Regions from separate parts of the Cobetia sp. 29-18-1 genome, predicted to be linked through region 3. Evidence: predicted binding sites of a transcription regulator. Region 3 holds the regulator's gene; each other region holds the start of a gene.
What was found. The regulator LexA, encoded in region 3, represses DNA repair genes until DNA is damaged. The targets are predictions, from matches to a motif close to TACTGTNTANNTANACAGTA.
Positions count from the first base shown of each region.

Region 1 (5,491 bases), on a different contig from region 3:
GTTTGAGACCTTCGGCCTGACGCCATGGAGGTGGCTGAAGCGCTTGAGATCGAGATTGCCAGCCGGCTAGTCGGCAATCTCGCCATCACCAGTCCCTGAGCGCCTCCCAGCAGCAGAAAAGCCCGCCCGGTATTTCCCGGGCGGGCTTTTTCATGCGTCGCTTTGAGCAGGGCAATGAGCTCAAGGCGGCCATCACTTCAATGATGGCGCGACACTCACTCCTGATTCATGGCCATGATATGCAGGAAGAGCACCGGCTCATGGCGCAGGTGGTTGCGCAGCCAGCGATTGATGCGGCCATCGAGTTGCTGCTTGAGTTCACGTTCATTGCTGGCATCCAGGCCTGCCAGGGTGTCATCCAGCCACTCGGCGAAGCTGTCTTCATCGAGGCTTGAAGTACCGCTGATATCCAGCATCAAGCGGCCGATGCGAACCCAGCCGGCCTCCTGCAGCGTGACGGGCAACGCCAGCGAGACGCTGCCATGCCGGCCGAGACGCGCGCGGGCACGGCGGTCCATGGAATCCAGCGGACGCACCTTGTCATGCTCGATGATGCGTTCGTGCAGTGTCAGGCGTTTCTCCACCGACAGCCCCTGAGCATCGAGGCGAATCACGTCACCATTGACGGGAATCAGTGGTGCCTCGATGCCCAGGGACTGTGCCACCTGGGTGTGAGCGAGCTGGTGGCGATATTCGCCATGCACCGGCAGCAGGCGTACCGGTTTCAGCCAGCCATAGAAGGTGCGCAATTCTTCCTGCGCCGGGTGCCCGGAGGCGTGCAGGTCCGGGAACTGCTTCTCTTCCATGATGCCGACGCCGAGGCGTGTCAGGGCGTTGTGCAACTTGCCGATGGCCAGCTCATTGCCGGGAATCGCCTTGGAAGAGAAGATCACGGTGTCGCCGGCAGCCAGCTCGAAGTCCGGATGGCGGGAATTGGCCAGGCGTGACAGCGCGGCGCGCGGCTCGCCCTGACTGCCGGTGGCGATCACCATGACCTCTTCCGGGGGCAGGTAGCCCAGGTCCTTCACCGGGACCAGCGGCGGGAAGTCTTCCAGATAGCCGAGACCGCGGGCGACGCGCACCATGCGCTCCATCGAGCGACCCAGCAGCGTGATGCGGCGACCATTGCGAGCGGCGGCGCGCCCCAGCGCCAGGATGCGGGCCAGGTTGCTGGCAAAGCAGGTCACGACGACGCGTCCACGACAGCCGGCCAGCGTCTTCTCCAGCGCACGGGCTACCTCGCCCTCGCTGCGCGAATGACCCGCCAGCGGCGCATTGGTGGAGTCGCCGACGACCAGATCGACCGGTGCCAGTGCCTGATAGCGCTCTGGATCGGTGGGCTCGCCGATCAGCGGCTCCGGGTCCAACTTCCAGTCGCCGGTATGCATCACGCGATATTCCGGCGTGACGATCAGCAACGAGCAGCTTTCCGGAATGGAGTGGGTCAGCGGCAACAATCGCAGCGCGAAGGGGCCGGATTCGAAGCCTTCATCCACCTCGATGATCTGCAGGCTCGAGGTTTCCAGCTCGCGCTCGGCGAACTTGGCGCGCAGCAGGCCAGCCGCCAAGGGCGTTGCAATGATCGGGCAGCGCCATTTCGGCCACAGCCAGGCGACCGCGCCGATGTGGTCTTCGTGGCCATGGGTGATCACCAGCATCTGCGGGCTGATGCCCAGGCTTGCCAGAGACTCGATATCCGGCACCTGCAGCGGACCTTCCGGCAGGTCCTGGCGAATCATCATGCCGCAATCCACGGCAATCCAGTGATCCTGATAACCATACAGCGTCAGATTCATGCCGATCTCGCCGCAGCCACCCAGCGGTAGCAGGTGCAGCGGCGGACGTTGTCTCTGACGGACTTGAACGCGGGGTTTCAACATGGATGTCATGCCATCTATAAAATGTGGCTCAACTATACGGGAATCCCGCGAAGCGCCACAAATGGCGCTGTTGTCCGGTCGAGTCGATTCGAGGGCGGCCCGGCCGTCCGCGTGACGCCTTGAGGTGGGCCGGCGTGATGGCCGCTGATCGCAATGTCGTATTGACCATATGGACAGAATCGGGGCGCAGCACTGTTTCAGGCCGCGTGATCAGCTACAATAGCCCACCTTTGCCGAGGGGCTGCTTACGGGCGGTGTCATGATTCCTCGCGCAGGCCGGCGCTTCGCCGGCTGAACATCATTCCCGCTATCACAATGGTTGAACTTACGATGTCTCACGCCTATCGCCTGGTGGTGTCCTGCCCTGATCAGGTCGGAATTGTTGCCCGAGTTTCCACTTTCATCGCCGAGCAGGGCGGGTGGATCACCGAAGCCAATCAGCATTCTGATCTTGGCGCCGGTCGTTTCTTCATGCGCTATGAGATCAACCCCGAAACCATCGGCCTGAGCGCCGCTGAGCTCGGCAAGCGCTTCGCCCCGATCGGTGAAGAGTTCGGCATGCAGTGGCGCGTGCATGACACCGCTGCCAAGAAGCGTGTCGTGTTGATGGTCTCCAAGGACTCCCATTGCCTGGTGGACCTGCTGCATCGCTGGCAGTCCGGTGATCTGGATTGCGAGATTCCCTGCGTCATTTCCAACCACGACGACATGCGTTCGCTGGTCGAATGGCACGGCATTCCGTTCCATCACGTGCCGGTCGACAAGAATGACAAGGCGCCGGCCTTTGCCGAAGTCGAGCGTCTGGTGGAAGAATCCCAAGCCGATTGCATCGTGCTGGCGCGCTACATGCAGATCATTCCGCCGAGTCTGTGTGAGCGCTATGCTGGTCGCCTGATCAACATCCACCACAGCTTCCTGCCTTCCTTCGTGGGCGCCAAGCCGTATCACCAGGCCTTCGGGCGTGGGGTCAAGCTGATCGGGGCGACTTGTCATTACGTGACCGAAGAACTGGATGCCGGCCCGATCATCGAGCAGGACATCCATCGCGTCACTCACTGCCATACCGCCGAGGAACTGGTGCGCATCGGTCGTGATGTCGAGCAGAAGGTCCTGGCGCGCGGCCTGCGTTGGCACCTGCAGGATCGCGTGCTGATCCACGGCAACAAGACCATCGTCTTCGCCTGAGCCTCGCTTGCTCAACGCATGAGTCTGTCATCGACCTGAGGTCGTGACGAAGAAGCCGGTACCTGTTTCAGGTGCCGGCTTTGTTGTTTGCGGGATGGGGGGGCGCGCCTGGCGCGAGCTAGAACAACCCCAGCTGCTGGGCGTCCTCGCGGGCCTTGAGGCGCACGCCGACGCCCAGCAGGCGGACAGGTCGATGGCCGCGTTGCCAGGCTTGCTCCATCAGCAGGGCGAAGCTGTTGGCGCTCGGCAGCGTGGTGGTCGAGGCGGGGAGCAGGCTTTCCAGCGTGGTGCTCTCGAAGTTGCTGAAGCGGATCTTGACGAACTGCTTGGCCAGTACCGGCCGGTCATGGCGGGCGTGACGGCTGGTCAGGCGTTCGAGCAGGGCAGGCATGCGCTCGAGACAGGCCGGCAGGTCGGGCAGGTCGTGATCGAAGGTGTGCTCGACACTGATCGACTTGCGCTCACGCTCGACACGCACCGGTCGCTCATCGATGCCGTGCGCCAGTTCGTGAAGGCGGGTGCCGAACTTGCCGAAGTGCTCGGCTAGGGTCGTCAACGGCGTGCTGCGCATGTCCTCGCAGGTGGTGATGCCCAGGCGTGTCAGACGTGCCAGCGTCGCCGGGCCGACCCCGTGCAGCTTGCCGACGGGCAGCTGGCGGATGAAGGCGTCGCTGGTCTCGGGAGTGATCACCGTCAGGCCGTCGGGCTTTTCCCAGTCGCTGGCGATCTTGGCCAGAAACTTGTTGGCGGCCACGCCAAGGGAGAGGGTGATGCCGGTGCGCTTGAGCGCCTCTTCCTTCAACCAGCGCCACATCCAGGTGGCGCTGCCCTGAAAGTCAGTCACGGCGCTGACATCCAGATAGGCCTCATCCAGCGAGAGGGGCTCCACTAGGGGCGTCAGCTCATGGAAGAGTGCCTGGATCTCGGCGGAAACGGCGCGGTAGCGCTCGAAGTCCGGGGGCACCAGAATCAGCTGAGGGCACAGGCGCAGCGCGCGGGCAGTCGACATCGCCGAGCGTACGCCGAAGGCACGCGCGGGATAGTTGCAGGTGGCGATGACACCGCGTTGCTCGGTGCGGCCACCGATGGCGATGGGTACGTCGCGCCACTCGGGATGGCGGAGCATCTCGACGGCGGCATAGAAGCAATCGCAGTCGGCGTGGAGGATCTTGCGCATGCGCGCATCATGCTAAAAGACTGGATGGCTGTCCAGTGGCGGCGCCCATTCATTGCGCCTGAGCAGGCTCAGCAACGACAACGCCCGACAGTGAGGAGAGTCCTCTCTGTCGGGCGTTGGCATGTCTGGCATCTCGCTTGGGCGCGAGACTGTCGCTCAGCGGATTACAGCGTCATCGCGGCCACCCAGCCGAACACGATCAGCGGGATGTTGTAGTGGATGAAGGTCGGCACCACGCTGTCCCAGATGTGGTCGTGCTGCTGATCGACATTCAGGCCGGCCGTCGGGCCGAGGGTCGAGTCAGAGGCGGGTGAGCCGGCATCTCCCAGCGCGGCGGCGGTGCCGATCAGCGCGACGGTGGCCAGCGGCGAGAAGCCGAATTGCAGCGCCAGCGGCACGTAGATGGCGGCAATGATCGGAATGGTCGAGAAGCTGGAGCCGATGCCGAGGGTGATGAACAGGCCGACCATCAGCATGACCAGCGCGGCCAGCGGCTTGTTGTCACCGATGATGTGGAAGGAGGCGTCGACCAGGGTCTGGATATCGCCGGTGGCCTTCATCACGGAAGCGAAACCTGCCGCCGAGATCATGATGAAGCCGATCAGCGCCATCATGCGCATGCCGGACGTGAAGAGGTCATCCGCTTCGTTCCACTTGAACAGACCACCCAGCGAGAGGATGGCGAAGCCGACCAGGCCGCCGAGAATCATCGAGCCGGAATACAGCTGAATGCCGAGGGCGGCGATGATGGCGACGCCTGCCATGATCAGGCCGCTCTTGGACGGCGTGTGCATGGGCGTGTGGTGCGGTACGTTGCTGGACTTGATCTCGTGGGTCGCGTAGTCACGCGGCTTGCGGTAGGAGACGAACAGTGCCGTCAGCAGGCCGAGGAACATGCCGCCGACCGGAATCGCCATCGCCATAGGCACCATGCCGCGAGTCACGTCGAGACCGAGCGACTGGCCGGCCTCATTGATATTGGCCAGCAGGATGTCGTTGAGGAAGATGGAGCCGAAACCGACCGGCAGCAGCATGTAGGGCGCGGTCAGGCCGAAGGTCAGTGCACAGGCCACGGCACGACGATCCAGGCGCAGGCGGTTCATGGCGACCAGCAGCGGCGGAATCAGGATCGGGATGAAGGCGATGTGGACCGGAATCAGGTTCTGGGAGGAAATCGCGACCAGGGTCACGCTGCCCAGCAGGCCGTACTTGATGGCCGTCTGGCGGCGCGGCGTGCTTTCGCCATTGA
Region 1 is NZ_JARWKS010000005.1:26,684-32,174, reverse strand. Features, by position in the region: gene QD208_RS05270 (hypothetical protein) at 1-6, shown strand, start outside; gene QD208_RS05265 (ribonuclease J) at 216-1,796, opposite strand; gene purU (formyltetrahydrofolate deformylase) at 2,211-3,065, shown strand; gene dinB (DNA polymerase IV) at 3,184-4,242, opposite strand; gene QD208_RS05250 (Na+/H+ antiporter family protein) at 4,407-5,491, opposite strand, start outside.
Region 1: the regulator LexA is predicted to act here: its motif matches at 4,261-4,280, upstream of dinB (DNA polymerase IV).

Region 2 (5,491 bases), on a different contig from region 3:
GTAACCCGGCACCGAGCGGCGCAGCATGTCCGGAAAGCAGCTGACGACCTGCTCGTCGAAGGAGAAGCTGGCGACACGGTCAAGGGGTGTCGTAAATATCGCGTCACGGTAAGATGCATCACTCATGGATCAAGGCTTCATCGGGCAGTGGGCCAGGGCGACATGCCTGTGGCCGAGGACCGGCCGGGCAGAGCGCCCCGTCGGGCCCGCCATTCTACGCATTCGGCGCCCGTGACGCACCCGTCACGGCTGGCGGGTGATGCCTCCATCAATCGATTTCAGGCCGGGCCATGCAGGGCCGGTCATTACACTTCAAGGAGAGAGGTGGCCATGTCCACTCAATCAGCGGCACGTTCTGCGCGTCGTAATACCCAGGCCTGGCAGGCTCTCGCGCGCCATCATCAAGAGCAGATGGCCGATGTGCATCTGAAGGACCTGTTCGCCGAGGATGCGGCGCAAGGGCGTGACCGAGTGGCGACCTTCACACGCTCTGCCGCGGGGCTGCGTCTGGATCTCTCCAAGCAGCGCCTCAAGGGCGAGACCCTGGAGCTGCTGCTGGATCTGGCGCGCGAAACCGGCGTCGAGCAGGGCATCAAGCGCCTGCTGGCCGGTGAGCATGTCAATCGCTCCGAAGACCGTCCGGCGCTGCACGCCGCGCTGCGTCTGCCGCGCTCCGCCAGCCTCGAGGTGGACGGCGAGGATATCGTGCCGGCCATCCACGAGAGCCTCGAGCACCTGGCCGAGATGGTCGACACCTTCCACAGCGGCCAGTGGCGCGGCGCCACCGGCAAGCCGATCACCGATGTGGTCAACCTCGGTGTCGGTGGCTCGGACCTGGGCCCGCTGATGGTCTCCAGCGCCCTGAGCGATTGCCGTCCCAAGGACATCCACGAGATCGGCGTGCACTTCGCCTCGACCATGGATGGCTCCCAGCTGGCGGATTATCTGGAATCCTTCAGCCCGGAAACCACGCTGTTCATCCTGTCCTCCAAGTCATTCTCGACCATCGACACGCTGTCCAATGCCCGCACCGCGCGCGACTGGCTCAAATCACGCCTCGACCCGGAAGGGCGCCTCGAGGCGCTGATCAACCGCCAGCACTTCATCGGCGCTTCCGCCAAGCCGGAGAAGATGACCGAGTGGGGCATCGCACCGGAACATCAGCTGCTGTTCTGGGATTGGGTCGGCGGTCGCTATTCGCTGTGGGGCACCATCGGTCTGCCCATCGCGCTCAATGTCGGCATGGACAACTTCCGTCGCCTGCTGGCCGGGGCGCATGAGCTGGATGAGCACTTCCGCACCGCGCCGCTGGAAGACAACCTGCCGGTGCTGCTGGCGCTGGCCGGGATCTGGAACAACAACTTCCTCGACATCCGCGCCCACTCCATCCTGCCCTACGACGGTCGCCTGGAGTACTTCGCAAGCTACCTCGAGCAGCTGGAGATGGAATCCAATGGCAAGTCGGTGACCAACGATGGCGAGATGATCGACTACTCGACCTGTCCGGTGCTGTGGGGCCAGCTGGGGCCGAACGCCCAGCACGCCTTCTATCAGCTGCTGCACCAGGGCACCCAGGCGGTCGAGTGTGACTTCATCGCGCCGATGTGCCGTTATGACCATGTCGAGGACGCCGAGACACGCGCCCACCTCAAGGCACAGCACCGCCTGACGCTGGCCAACTGCTTCGCCCAGTCACGTGTGCTGATGCTGGGTGATGACGCCATCCCCGGTGATGAGGCGCAGCCGAACCACAAGCGCTACCGTGGCAATCAGCCGTCGACCACGCTGCTGCTGGAGACGCTCACACCGGAAACGCTGGGTGCGTTGATTGCGCTCTACGAGCAGAAGGTCTTCGTTCAGGCCACCATCTGGGATATCAACCCGTTCGATCAGTGGGGCGTGGAGCTGGGCAAGCAGATCGCCACCGCCACCGAAGCGACCATGACCACCGGCGAAGGCTTCGACACACTGGATGCCTCCAGCCGTGCGCTGATCGAAGCGGTGTGGGCAGCCCAGGATCAGGACCCGCGCTGAGCCCACGGCGGATGTGAGTGAGAGTGAGTGTGTGAGTGAGTGAGGGCATGCTGATATGCCATGCAAGACGAGCGGCGACGTCAGTCGTCGCTCTCTGTTGATTTATACAGTATTCTCGCTATCCTATAAGCGAATCAATCGTTTACACTAGACAGCACGACGCGGACCGTCGAAAACCCTGCTTCCAGCGTATCAACGCTTGAGAGATGCCCAGCCATCTTGGGGCGTGGGAGGGGAGGTTTCGCGGTCTGGCGTGTTGTCGGGAGTGCTGATGGCCAATTCCCCCTTTCCGTCAGATACGGCAGCGATGCACGCCACCGCGCCCGTCAAGGGTCTGCTGTATCTGCACGGCTTCAATTCGGCCAGTTGTTCGCCCAAGGCACGCTTGATGCAGCGCGCGGCAGAGCAGTTCGGCCTGCCGTGCGTGATGCCGGACATCCCCCCGGAGCCCGGCGCGGGTCAGGCGGCGGTCAACGCGGCCTATCTCACGTTGTGTGAGCGTCTGGCGCTGGACCCCGCAGACCCCGCCTGTGATGACGCCATCATGGTGATCGGCAGTTCCATGGGCGGCTTTCTGGCCACCTGGCTGGTCGCGCGTGAGGCCGCACGCCTCGAGGGGCCGGCAGGCCCTTCTCAGAGCGTCTGGCGTCAAGGGCCGCGCAGCGTGCTGATCAATCCGGCCGTGCGTCCCGCGCGACTGGTCAGCGAATGGCTCGGTTCGGTGCATGCCAACCCCTATACCGGCGTGACGTTCACCGTCACCGAGGATTTCGGGCCCGGGCTGCTCGCATTGGAAGCGGAACCGGTCACGGCGCAGCGCACCCTGGTGCTGTTGGCGACGGCCGATGAGACATTGGATGTCAATGATGCCGCAGGGCTCTATCAGGGAAGTCGCTTGATCATCACACCGGGTGGCGATCACGGCTTTGCGCAGCTGGCGGAATATCTGCCGGCGATCATGGCGCATGGCGGGCACCGGCTGGCCCCCGCCACCGCAGCGGCGATGCATGTCGCGCCGGACTAGCAGGTCATGTGCGTGGTGCTTTCTGCTACGAGACACCACGACCTGGCTGGGCACGGCACCTCTTGGCACGACATGGATTGGCACGACTTGGCAGGGCGTTTGATGCTGAACGCCAGGCGCCGGTCTCTCATTTTTCAGGAATCCGTTGTCCGTCTCGCGCACGTGAAATGGCGAGTCGGATGGCGGACGTCAACACCAAGGACACAAGGCTGCGATGAGTCAGTACAGCGCCAGTTCCATTGAGGTCCTCTCCGGCCTCGAACCGGTCCGCAAGCGGCCCGGCATGTATACCGACACTTCTCGGCCCAACCATCTGGCGCAGGAAGTCATCGACAACTCCGTCGATGAGGCGCTGGCGGGGCACGCGAAGGAAATCCGCGTGCGCCTGCTCGAGAATGGCGGTATCGAGGTCGGCGATGACGGTCGTGGCATGCCCACCGACATCCACCCCGAGCATGGCGTGACCGGCATCGAGCTGATCCTCACCAAGCTGCACGCGGGGGGCAAGTTCTCCCAGGACAGCTATCGCTTCTCCGGCGGCCTGCACGGCGTGGGCGTCTCGGTGGTCAATGCGCTGTCGACGCGTCTGGAAGTGGAAGTGTGCCGCGATGGCCTGCGTCAGCGCATCGCCTTCGAGAATGGCGAGAAGGCCGAGGAGCTGACCCAGATCGGCACCGTCGGCAAGCGCAATACCGGCACCCTGGTGCGCTTCTGGCCGGACGAGAGCTACTTCGACAGCCCGCGCCTGGCGATGCCGCGTCTGCGCCACCTGCTGCGTGCCAAGGCCGTGCTGTGTCCGGGCCTCAAGGTCGTGCTCATCGAGACCGATGGCAGCGAGACGACCTGGCACTACGAGGATGGCCTGCGCGATTACCTGCTCGGCGCCACCGATGGCTACGAGCGCCTGCCGGAATCGCCGTTCGTCGGCCATTTCGAGGACGAGGAGCACGGGGTCGACTGGGCGATCCAGTGGCTGCCGGAAGGCGGTGAGCTGGTGCAGGAACCCTACGTCAACCTGATCCCCACGCCGCTGGGCGGCACCCACGTCAATGGCCTGCGCTCCGGTCTGCTCGAGGCGCTCAAGGAATTCTGCGACTACCGCAGCCTGCTGCCGCGTGGCGTCAAGCTGAGCGCGGATGACCTGTGGGAGCGCGCAGCCTTCGTGCTGTCGGTGAAGATGCTCGATCCGCAGTTCGCCGGCCAGACCAAGGAGCGTCTGTCCTCACGCAGCGTCGCCGCCTTCGTCTCCGGCGTGGTCAAGGACGCCTTCTCGCTGTGGCTCAACCACCATGTCGATCAGGCCGAAGCGCTGGCGGAGCTGGTGATCTCGGCGGCCCAACGCCGTCTGAAGAGCGCCAAGAAGGTCGCGCGCAAGAAGGTCACCTCCGGGCCTGCGCTGCCGGGCAAGCTCTCGGACTGCTCAAGCTCCGACCCTGCCGACAGCGAGCTGTTTCTGGTCGAGGGTGACTCCGCCGGCGGCAGCGCCAAGCAGGGCCGCAACCGCGAGACTCAGGCGATCCTGCCGCTGCGTGGCAAGATCCTCAATACCTGGGAAGTCGAGTCGCATGACATCTACTCCTCCCAGGAAGTCCACGACATTGCGGTCGCCATCGGCCTGGACCCGGGCTCGGACGACCTCACCAAGCTGCGCTATCACAAGGTCTGCATCCTGGCGGATGCCGACTCCGATGGTCTGCACATCGCCACGCTGCTGTGCGCGCTGTTCGTGCGTCACTTCCCGGCGCTGGTGGATGCCGGGCGCGTCTTCGTCGCCATGCCGCCGCTGTACCGCATCGACCTGGGCAAGGAAGTGCATTACGCCCTGGACGAGAGCGAGAAGGCGCACATCCTCAAGCAGCTCGAGAGCAAGCGTGGCACGCCCAATGTGCAGCGCTTCAAGGGTCTGGGTGAGATGAATCCGCTGCAGCTGCGGGAAACGACCATGGCGCCGGACACCCGCCGTCTGGTGCAGCTGACGCGCAGTGCGGATGACGGCACCCACGAGATGCTCGACATGCTGCTGGCCAAGAAGCGCGCCAGTGATCGCAAGAGCTGGCTCGAGGACTACGGCAACATGGCCGACATCGAGGTCTGATCATCGTGAGCTTCGAGCGCAGCTGAACTTCGAAAGCCAGACAATCTGCGCGACAGCATTCTTTCGGGAGCGCCACAGTCAGGCGCTCCCCGGTTTTACGCTCGTAATCAAGGTCAAGCGCCCATGAGCATGGATATCCAGGTCGCGGAGGGTGACGTCGAACGTCTGGCCCTGCGCGACTACACCGAAAAGGCGTACCTCGACTACTCGATGTACGTGATTCTCGACCGCGCCTTGCCGCATGTCGGCGATGGCATGAAGCCGGTACAGCGCCGCATCGTCTACGCCATGCGCGAACTGTCCCTGACGGCCAACGCCAAGTACAAGAAGTCGGCGCG
Region 2 is NZ_JARWKS010000014.1:19,073-24,563, forward strand. Features, by position in the region: gene cmoA (carboxy-S-adenosyl-L-methionine synthase CmoA) at 1-126, opposite strand, end outside; gene pgi (glucose-6-phosphate isomerase) at 331-2,034, shown strand; gene QD208_RS11725 (YqiA/YcfP family alpha/beta fold hydrolase) at 2,306-3,058, shown strand; gene parE (DNA topoisomerase IV subunit B) at 3,273-5,153, shown strand; gene parC (DNA topoisomerase IV subunit A) at 5,277-5,491, shown strand, end outside.
Region 2: the regulator LexA is predicted to act here: its motif matches at 2,127-2,146, upstream of QD208_RS11725 (YqiA/YcfP family alpha/beta fold hydrolase).

Region 3 (5,491 bases):
GGTTCCGACATGCAGCTCAAGACCGGGCGTTTCGGCAAGTACTTCGGCTGCACCAACGAGAATTGCAAGAATACCCGCAAGCTGCTCAAGTCCGGTGAGGTGGCGCCGCCGAAGATGGACCCGATTCCGATGCCGGAACTTGCCTGCGTCAAGGTCGAGGACCACTACGTGCTGCGCGATGGCGCCAGTGGCCTGTTCCTGGCGGCCAGTCAGTTCCCCAAGAATCGCGAGACGCGTCCGCCGCTGGTCAAGGAGCTCAAGGCGCATGCCGACGAGCTGCCGGAGAAGTATCACTTCATTCTCGAAGCCCCGGATCAGGACCCGGACGGACGTCCGGCGCAGATTCGCTTCTCGCGCAAGGTCAAGGCTCAGTACGTCATGACCGATGAGGAAGGCAAGGCGACCGGTTGGAAGGCGACCTACGACAACGGCCGCTGGGTCGTCGAGGACAAGCGCAAGGGAGCCAAGAGCTGATGAGCCAGCGTGCCCGTACCAATCAGCTGCTGTATCAGGCCGAGTTGCTGCTGGCCCAGTCAGCAGCCTCTGGCGACGATGAGCATGCCGTGGCGCGTCGCATGGCCGGTGAAGAGGGCGCGCTCGCCCTGCTGGAGCTGGCGCTGGCGTCATTGCTGGAAGAGTGTGCCGTGACGGCGCGCTGGCCAGAGGGTAGCTGGCGCGAGCGCCTGGCGTCGCCGCCGACGCCCATCGCCGAGGTCGAGCAGCTGCGCAGCCTGCTGGAGCATTCCGACAGCTGGTTGTCTGAGCTGGTCGCGGATGTGACCCGCCTGCATGAAGAGGGCGGCGTCGCTCGCCGCGAGGAATCGCGTTCGCGTGGTGATGGTCTGATCATCGCGGCAGCCTCGAGCGCCTCGCTGGCCGAGCGTCTCAGTGCCGCCATCACGGCATTCAAGGCGCTGCTGCCGCAGCTGCGCGAGTCGAGTGTCGAGTGGTAGGTCAAGGCGTTGATCTGGTGCTGCACGCTGGTGATGACTGGCGCATGGCAATCGGGTGACGTTTCGCCTTCACGGGTGCTAGACTGATCGCATTGTGGCAAGCCCTGCATTCTCCGGTACGACCATGGCTCTGGCTGTGGTCGTACTTTTTTCTGCGTCGCTGATGGCAACGCGGTGCCGGGCTTGCCAGCCGTCGCGCTGACGATTACAACGACGCCGGTATCTCGCGAGATGCCGTGCAGGAGGAATGACGTGTCCGATCCCGCCGTACTTGAAATTGTGCAAATGGAAGATGGTGAAGTGATTCTGCGCGCCGCGGAAAGCGAAGGTGAGCCGCTGCTCAGCATTCGCATTTCGGACGAGGCCGCCGATCTGCTGCGTGACAATCGTTTCGAGGTCGCGCGTGAGATGATCGACCACGCCATCACCCGGACTCGCCTCTGGGATGGCGAAGAAGACGAGGACGAGCAGTCAGAAGGCATCGTGCACTGATTCATCGCTCGCGCTTCGCGCACAAAAAAACCCGCCTCGAGGCGGGTTTTTTTGTGCAATGCGTGCGGCTTTTCTGTTGCTCAGAGCTCTGCGAGAAAGGTGCTGCTGGGCATAGCTCGTTGCTCAAAGCGCTGCTGGTCAAGGCCTCAGTGCAGGCCGCCATCGCGGATGACGCCCACCCCGAGACCTTCGATCTCCAGGCTGTCCGTGCGCAGGTCGACCTTGATCGGCGAGAAGTCCTCGTTCTCGGCTTCCAGCCACACGTAGTGCCCGTCACGGCGGAAGCGCTTGACGGTGACCTCATCCCCCAGACGTGCCACTACGATCTGTCCGTCACGCACGCTGCTGGTGCGGTGCACGGCCAGCAGGTCGCCTTCCAGAATTCCCACGTCCTTCATCGACACGCCGCGCACGCGCAACAGGTAGTCGGCAGCCGGCGAGAAGTAGTCGCTCGGCAGCGGGCAGTGACGGTCGATATGCTCGCTGGCAAGAATCGGACTGCCGGCGGCCACTTCCCCGATCACCGGCAGGCCATCGTTGGCGCTGTCGTCGACGTCAGCCAGCGACGGCACGCGAATGCCGCGAGAGGTGCCCGGCACCATCTCGATGGCGCCCTTGCGCTTGAGGGCACGCAGATGCTCCTCGGCAGCATTCGGTGAGCGGAAGCCCAGCGCCTGGGCGATTTCGGCCCGCGTCGGCGGGTAGCCAGAGGACTTGATGGTCTTGATGATGAAGTCGAAGACATCCTGCTGGCGCGGAGTAAGCGGCTGGGTCATGGCATTGCCTTTGGCCTGGGCGGCATCTTGAGCTGACGGCACGGGGTGTGCATCCATACAACTGTCATTGTATCCAGTCATGGCGGTCATGCAAGGCATCGTGGCTTGCGTGGTGGCCTCAAAGGGCAGGTAGTCGCCGAGATATCGCTGTCTGGCGACTTTTCGTGCTGATATCCGAGGCATTCTTTCTTGATGGGAATGTCTGGAAGTGAATGCCTGGAGGTGAATGTCTGGTGGTGAATGTCTGGAAGTGAACCCGGCCTGGCGCTGGCGGGGTGGTCAGTCACCCAGCTAGGCGAGCCCTTGAATCGGCACGGTCAGCGTTGAGGGAATATCAGGCTTGGCTAAACCTCTGGCGTTTGAAACGCGAGAGAATTGTCAGTCATGGCATGGCGCGCTAGAATCAAAGTGTTTCAAACGAATGTTCGTCGATGGCGGTGCTCACGGGTGCCGTGATCGAACGTGCCTTGCGGTGAACATGCACCACCTCATGAGAGAGTCGCCGCGCGGGGCTTGCGCCGTGACCTACGACTCCAGTTCTTTTCTACCTGACAAGGGTTCCGCCCATGGCCCAGACCGATACCGTTACCCGCATCCTCGATACTGCCGAGGTGCTGTTCGCCGAGCGCGGCTTCGCCGAGACCTCACTGCGTAACATCACCAGCAAGGCCAAGGTCAATCTGGCGGCGGTGAACTACCACTTCGGCTCCAAGAAATCGCTGATCCAGGCGGTCTTCGCACGCTATCTCGACCCGTTCAGTGAGCGCTTCCACGCGGCACTCGACAGCGTCGAGCAGCAATACGCCGGGCGTCAGGTGCCGCTGGAGGTCCTGCTGGAGGTGATGGCGCGTACCGTGCTGGAGGTGCCGGCCGAGCGCAACAGCCTGCGTACCTTCATGCGCCTGCTCGGGCTGGCCTATACCCAGGGGCAGGGCCACATGCGACGCTATATCCGCGAGCATTACGGCACGGTCTTCAGCCGCTTCGCCGAGCTTCTGAAGCTGGCGACGCCTGATCTGCCGGACAACGAGCGCTTCTGGCGCCTGCACTTCATGCTCGGCAGCGTGATTTTCACCTTCTCGGGCCTGGATGCGCTGCGCGATATCGAGGAAGCCGAGTACGGCCATCACACCACGGTGCGTGAGCTGATCCAGCACATGCGTCCGGTGGTGGTCGCGGCGATGGCAGCGCCGTTGCCGGCCTCGCTCGGAGATGGTGAGGCGGTCACCCAGGCGGCCAGCTGATGGCCTGCTGGGTAGCGGTGGACCTCTCGCGCCAAAGCCTTGAGATACGCAATGACGCGCCGAGTGGCAGTCGTGATGCGCCGCCCCCCGCGGCTGACCCTGAGGCGCTGGTGCACGCCTGCGCGATCTCCAGCGGCCTCAACGGTATTGGCGAGCTCGACGGCAGCGGTTGCACGCCAACCGGCTGGCATGTGATTCGAGCCGCCATCGGGGCGGGCAATCCGCGTGGCGCCGTCTATCGCGGACGGCGCTTCACGGGCGAGGTGTTCACGCCCGAGCTTGCCGCGGAGCATCCTGAGCGTGACTGGATCCTGACGCGCATTCTGTGGCTCAGCGGCCGCGAGCCCGGCGTCAATCGTGGTCGCAATGCCCGCAGCGAGCGGGTCGATAGTCTGCGCCGCTACATCTATTTTCATGGCACGCCCAGCACGGAGCCCATGGGGGTAGCGGCGTCCCACGGCTGCATTCGCTTGCGTGATGACGACCTGCTGCGACTCTTTGCCGAGGCTGTGCCCGGCACCCCGGTACTGCTGCATGCCTGAAGGCGCTGGTGCCCGAGTCTGATACCCTCCATGAGCTGTCACCGGAATCTGCGTGACAGCCCCTTGCCGGGGCGCAGCTGGCCGCGACTGTTCGATAGGGGTTCAGTCGGCTAGAATTGCGCCTTTCCTCGCGCTGGCAGCCTGATTCATCACGTTTCTTCCAGGCTGCCGAGCCCCGTAAAAGACATGAAGTCCTGGCGGTCGTGGCTCCTCTCTTCACGGGACATCACTGCCGCAGGCCATGGACAGGAAGGATGACATGACACAGCCACTGGGCTCCGTAATGGTCGATGTTGCGGGGCTGACCCTCGCCCGCGACGAACGTGAACTGCTGGCACGCCCTGCCGTCGGGGGCGTCATCCTGTTTGCGCGCAACTGCGCTTCTCCCGAGCAGGTGTTGGAACTGAGCCGCGAGATTCGCAGCGTCAATCCCCACCTGCTGATCGCCATCGATCAGGAAGGCGGGCGCGTCCAGCGTCTGCGCGAGGGCGTGACACGCCTGCCATCGATGCGCAGCCTGGCGCAGTGCTGTCTCGGGCGTGACTGTGATGGCTGCGGCGAAGACGCCCAGGCCGCAGGCCTGGGTCTGGCACGCGATGCCGGCTGGCTGCTGGGCATGGAAATGGCAGCCATCGGCTGTGATATCACCTTTGCGCCGGTACTGGATATCGATGTGGCGGGCTCGACCATCATTGGCGATCGCAGCTTCGGCGCCACGCCGGAAGACGTCATCGCGGTGGGCGGCGCCTTCATCGACGGGCTGCAGGAGGCGGGCATGTCCGCCGTCGGCAAGCACTACCCGGGGCATGGTGGCATCTCGGCAGATACCCATCTGGAGCGCGTGGTCGACCCGCGGCCGTTCCGCGAGCTGCGCGAACATGACCTCAAGCCCTTCGCGGCCCTCGCCGAGCGCCTGGGTGGCGTGATGCCGGCGCATGTGATCTATCCGGATTTCGATGCACGTCCCGCGGGCTTCTCACCCAGCTGGTTGGGCCTGCTGCGCGAAGAGTTCGGCTTCAAGGGCGCCATCTTCTCCGATGATCTCGGCATGGCGGCGGCCGTCGCGGAAGGTGGCCCGGCAGAGCGTGCACGCCTGGCGCTGGACGCCGGCTGCGACATGGCGCTGGTCTGCAATGACCCGGCCGCCGCGCGCGAAGTGCTCGACAGCCTCGATGACGATGAGCAGCGCCACCGTGGCAAGCGCCAGGCGCGTCTGCGCTATGCGCGAGCTCGCCCGACGCTGGATGGTCTGGTGGGGCTGGCACGCTGGCGGCGCACCCACGCGCGGCTCGAATCGATGGCGGCCAGTCAGGCATCACAGCAGGCTGCCATGCCCTCGGGCACGCTAGGCGCCGCTGACGCGTCTGACGCACGGTCGGTCTCTGAGTCCGGTAGCGCGCAATAATCAGGCACGCGGTGCCTTTTTCGAGTCGAAGACTGGCAAGGAATTCCCATGGCTGAGCAATCCGCCACCGAGGCTGCTG
Region 3 is NZ_JARWKS010000007.1:80,545-86,035, reverse strand. Features, by position in the region: gene topA (type I DNA topoisomerase) at 1-474, shown strand, start outside; gene QD208_RS07415 (DUF6586 family protein) at 474-953, shown strand; gene QD208_RS07410 (hypothetical protein) at 1,206-1,445, shown strand; gene lexA (transcriptional repressor LexA) at 1,592-2,221, opposite strand; gene QD208_RS07400 (TetR/AcrR family transcriptional regulator) at 2,788-3,465, shown strand; gene QD208_RS07395 (L,D-transpeptidase) at 3,465-4,007, shown strand; gene nagZ (beta-N-acetylhexosaminidase) at 4,267-5,412, shown strand; gene QD208_RS07385 (mechanosensitive ion channel family protein) at 5,461-5,491, shown strand, end outside.

Region 4 (5,491 bases), on a different contig from region 3:
GCGACAAGGGCAATGATTTCGGCCCGCTGATCACCGCGGCCCATCGTGACAAGGTGGTCGGCTACATCGACAGCGCCGAGCAGCAAGGCGCGACGGTGGTGGTCGATGGCCGCAATCCGCAGGTCGAAGGCGGCGAGAACGGCTTCTTCGTCGGCGGCACCCTGATCGATGGCGTCACCCCGGAGATGACCTGCTACCAGGAAGAGATCTTCGGCCCGGTGCTGCTGGTCGTGCGCGCCGATTCGATGGAAGCCGCCATGCAGCTGATCAATGATCACGAATACGGCAATGGCACCTGCATCTATACCCGCGATGGCGAAGCCGCCCGCTACTTCAGTGATCACATCCAGGTCGGCATGGTCGGCATCAACGTGCCGCTGCCGGTACCGGTCGCCTATCACAGCTTCGGGGGCTGGAAGCGCTCGCTGTTCGGCGATCTGTCCGCCTACGGCCCGGATGCGGTGCGCTTCTACACTCGCCGCAAGACCATCACTCAGCGCTGGCCTTCCGCCGGTCTGCGTGAAGGCGCCCAGTTCGCCTTCCCGTCCTGATCCATCGCCTTCTTATTCTGATCCATCACGAACGCGGATCATCGTCTGATGACAACTGCGCCGGACAGCCCTGCTGTCCGGCGCTTTCGTGTGCTAATCATGCAGGGTCATGCCGGCAGTCAGCCCCTGCCCCTTGCAGTGGCCAGAAACGGCTCCACATAGTCAGGACATCTCATCACGAGAATTCCGACAACATCGGCGGTCAGTACCGTCACAAGGAGCCAAGATGATCTGGGTAATCGCCACCGTTACCGCCAAGGAAGGCCACGTTCAGGATGTCTTCAATGAACTCTGCGCCGTCGCGCCCACCGTGCGCGAGGAAGATGGCTGCCACGCCTACCACCCGTGTCTGGACTCCGAACGCGCCGCCGACAAGGACAACGACCCACGCCCCGACACCATCACCGTGGTGGAAGCCTGGGAATCCCACGATGCGCTGCAGGCCCACCGTGAGACCGAACACATGCAGCGCTTCCGCGACAACGCCGGTGACTGGATCGCCGATGGCGATATCCGCATCCTGAGCCCGGCGGGCTGATAGACAGAACAGCACTGGGAAAGCCCCAAAAAAGCCCGGCCTCCAGGAGGCCGGGCTTTTTTATCGGGTTTGCTGCCATGACGGCATATCATTTACCGCTACAGCCCCGGTTTCACTCCTGCGGCTGATCCTCGGACAACTGCATGATCATTCGTGTCGTCAGGTAAAGGCGTGGCACGACGCTATCGACCAGCACGAACTCCTGATCGCTGTGGTAGCCGCCGCCGACGAGACCCAGGGATTCGAGCACTGCTGGTTTATCGGAATCTGCATGATAGGCGTAGGCTGCATCGGTGCCGCCACCGATCTCGACCGCTTGCAGTGTCTGCCCCAACTCCTGATAGATCTTCTGGGCCTGCTCGGCCAGCTGCTGACTCTGCGGATTGTCAGGCAGCGGCGGACGCCCCTTCTCGAGGTGGAACTCCACTTCGGTATCATCGATCAACTGGTTCTTCGTGATGGCCTGCGCTTCTTCCAGGACACGCTGATACTCGCTGCTATCGAAGTAGCGCATATCACCTTCCGCCCTGGCATGCTCCGGAATCACGTTGCGCTTGACGCCGCCCTCGACGATCGTCCAGTTGAGCGTCGTCTCCTTGTCCGCATCATCAAGCTCATCCAACTGCAGCAGCTGATGAGACAGCTCCATGATGGCGTTGCGCCCTTCCTCTGGTGCGCCACCGGCATGGGAAGCACGGCCCTTCACCTCGAGAAACGCATAGTTGATGCCCTTGGTGACGATGGTGACGGCATCGACTCCCGGGTCAGCGAAGGTAGGCTCGAATACCAGCACGGCATCCTGATCTGCCGATAGCTCATGAATCAGGTCATGCGAGCCCGGCGAGCCCTTCTCCTCATCAGGATTGAAGACAACCGTCACCTGGCCATAGTCATCAAACCCGAGCGACTTCAGCGCCTCGAGACTGTGCAGAATAACGGCTGCGCCACCCTTGGCATCGCCCACGCCCGGGCCATAGGCACGCCCATCCTCGATACGGAAGGCACGCTCCGTGGCGGCGCCTTCATCGAAGACGGTGTCGTAGTGAATCATCAACATTATCTTGCGACTGCCATCTCCCTGCAGGCGACCGACAATCGTATTGCCGCCATAGGTCTTGGCAGGGTGCGTTTCCACCTGTGCGCCAAGCGCTTCGAGATGCTGGGTCAGCATTGCCTCAACGTCATTCAAGCCTTCACGGTAGCCCGTTCCCGAATCCAAGTTGACCAGTGATTCCAGCGTCTCCAGCAGAGGCGCTCGCTGTTGCTCGACGGCATCCTGCACATCCTGATAGTCCGCCGCTTGCGCACTGGCACTGCACATACCGCATGCCAAACCCACCGCCAACATCGGAAGCCGCATTTTCCACCTCTAATATTGTTATATAAGGAATAACGAAGGTAAGGCGGATATCAGGCAAACGCAAACGCGAGGCCTACCGGGAAATTTTTTCTGCTAGCAGCTTTACCTGCCGTCCACCATTGAACACAGGTGCACTTCATCTGATCTGCGTCTCGTGAATGTGCAGCACTCGCAGGGATTATCGGTTGCCTGAGGGCTTCTCAGCGCCGATACTGTATATGAATACAGTATCGAAAGGAGACCCCACCCATGACCGTATCTGCCGCTCAACCGTCCCACGCCTCGCTGGCTCGCCCTCATCCAGCGCCGGAGCCCTGTGCGCTGCCGCACCCTCACATCACGGGGCGCGCTGGCATTTCCGGCTTCCCCTCGCCGGCCGAGGATTACGCGGGGCGCACGCTGGACCTCAACGAGCGGCTGATCAAGCGCCCGGCAGCGACCTTCTTCATGACGGTGGCGGGTGACAGCATGGAAGGCTTCGGCATCTATGAGGGTGACACCCTGGTGGTAGACCGCTCCATCGATGCCCGCCCCGGGCATATCGTGGTGGCACTGGTCGAGGGTGAGGTGGTGGTCAAGCGTTATGAGCTGATCGGTCAGCGCCCCTATCTGAGCTCCGGCAATGCTCTGTATCCGCCGGTCGCGATCTTCGACCTCGAATGCCAGGTCTGGGGGGTGGTGCGTTCCGTCATCCACGAATACGCGGTATGAAGACGCCGATGATCGGACTGGTCGACTGCAACAACTTCTACGCCAGCTGCGAGCGAGTGTTCGACCCGCGCCTGGAGGGCCGCCCTGTCGGCGTGATGTCCAACAATGACGGCTGCGTGATCGCGCGCTCCAACGAACTCAAGGCGCTGGGCGTGGAGATGGGCACCCCCGCCTTCCAGCTACAGTCACTCGTCCGTGAGGGGCGCATCCACCTGCTCTCCTCCAACTATGAGCTGTATGGCGACATGTCGGCGCGCGTGCGTGAGGTGCTGGAGGAATATTCCGCCGGGGTCGAGCCCTACTCCATCGATGAGATGTTCGTGCGTTTCGATGGCTTTGATCGCAACTCGATGCTGACATTGAGCCGCACCCTGCACCGTAATGTCCGCAAGTTCACCGGCATTCCCGTATGTGTCGGGGTCGCGCCAACTCGAACGCTGGCCAAGTTGGCCAATCGCGCTGCCAAGAAACGTCCGGAATTCGGCGGTGTCTGCGTGCTGGAACCCGATGAAGTCGGCACCCAGCGCCTGCTGGCCGATACGCCACTGGGCGATGTCTGGGGCGTGGGCCGACGATTGGTCGAACGCCTGGCACTGCAAGGCCTGCACACTGCTTGGGACCTGCGCTGCGCCGACCCGCGCGCCATCGGCCAGCGGTATTCCGTGGTACTGGAACGCACCGCGCGCGAACTGCAAGGCACGCCCTGCTTCGAGATGAATGATGCCGATGACGCTCGCCAGCGCATCATGACCTCGCGCTCCTTCGGGCGCATGACCGGTGACTTGAATGAACTCAGGGACGCCATCCGCCAACATGCCCAGCGCGGCGCCGAGAAGCTGCGCCATCAAGGCAGCCTGACACGCGCCGTGCTGGTCTTCCTCAAGAGCAATCGCCACCGACCCGACCTGCCGCAATACTCACCCAGCACCATCGTCGAGCTGCCCGCCCCCACCAATGACAGCCGCGAGATACTCGCCGCCGCGCAACAGGCGCTGGAGCATATCTACCTGCGCGGTTATCGCTTCATGAAGGCTGGCGTGATGCTGCTCGACCTCATCGACCAGCCACGCGAGCAACTCTCGTTGCTCGACGACGAAGCGGATATCGCCAGGCGTGAACGCAGTCAGCAGCTGATGGCGACACTGGACGCCATGAATCAGAAGATGGGCCGCGGCACCGTGCGTCTGGGCGTCGCACGCCCCGACGCCGCCTGGCAACTGCGCTGCGCCCACCGCAGCGCCCGCTACACCACCAACTGGCAGGAATTGAAGCGGTTGCGTTAGTGGACTTGGCCGAAAGCTCTGAGCGCAATTCCGAGTGCCCCAACCATCAGCAATACAATCCCTTTCCTCGGCGCTCATACCGCAGAAGGCATGAAGGGAGTGAATGCGTAGATATCGCGCGCAACCTGATCGGATTGTTGCACCCACAGCAAAGGTGTTTTACGCCAGCGCCGCTTTATCAATGACTTGCGAACACTCATGCTGTGCGCCATTGCTGAAAAGCCAACAGTTGTGGAGTACCCGGCATGAAGATTCTACTGATCAACGGCGGCAAGGCCTTTGCCCATTCCAATGGCGAGCTGAACGCGACGCTGCATGAGCTGGCGCGCGGTGAGCTGGCCGAGCTGGGTCATGAAGTGCGTGAAACCGTCATCGAGGAAGGCTTCGAGGCCAAGGCGGAAATCGAGAAGCAGCTGTGGGCGGACCTGATCATCTATCAGACCCCAGGTTGGTGGATGGGTCTGCCGTGGACCGTGAAGAAGTATCTCGATGACATCCTGACTGAGGGCCACGGCTCTCTATATGCCAGCGATGGGCGTCATCGCACCAGTCCGACCCAGGGCTATGGCACTGGCGGCTTGATGCAGGGCCGCCAGTACATGCTGTCACTGACCTGGAATGCGCCACTTGAGGCCTTTGATGAAGAAGGCAACTTCTTCGAGGGCAAGGGCATCGATGGCGTCTACTTCCCGGTGCACAAGGCGATGGAATTCCTCGGCATGACGGCCTTGCCGACCTACCTGGCCACTGATGTAATCAAGAATCCTGACCTGGCAGCCTACACCCAGGCCTACCGCACGCACCTGCGCGAGCACGTCGGCCGCGCCTGAAGGCTCGGGGCGTCATACAGTCTGAGCTGATGACGCCTCTCCCAAGCTCTCGAATACACGAAAGGCTGCCCATGGGCAGCCTTTCGTCGTTGAGTAGCCGTCATTCAGCCATCAAGTAGCGATAATCCGGCGCTCGAGGAAACCTATCAAGGCCCGACCTGGCTCAGTGCCCCGCTCTGGCGAGAGACGAGCGAGACGTGATCCAGAAACAGGCGGAA
Region 4 is NZ_JARWKS010000006.1:54,365-59,855, reverse strand. Features, by position in the region: gene QD208_RS06380 (CoA-acylating methylmalonate-semialdehyde dehydrogenase) at 1-551, shown strand, start outside; gene QD208_RS06375 (putative quinol monooxygenase) at 778-1,089, shown strand; gene QD208_RS06370 (glutamate carboxypeptidase) at 1,202-2,410, opposite strand; gene umuD (translesion error-prone DNA polymerase V autoproteolytic subunit) at 2,699-3,160, shown strand; gene QD208_RS06360 (Y-family DNA polymerase) at 3,169-4,443, shown strand; gene QD208_RS06355 (NAD(P)H-dependent oxidoreductase) at 4,689-5,273, shown strand; gene QD208_RS06350 (helix-turn-helix transcriptional regulator) at 5,420-5,491, opposite strand, start outside.
Region 4: the regulator LexA is predicted to act here: its motif matches at 2,660-2,679, upstream of umuD (translesion error-prone DNA polymerase V autoproteolytic subunit).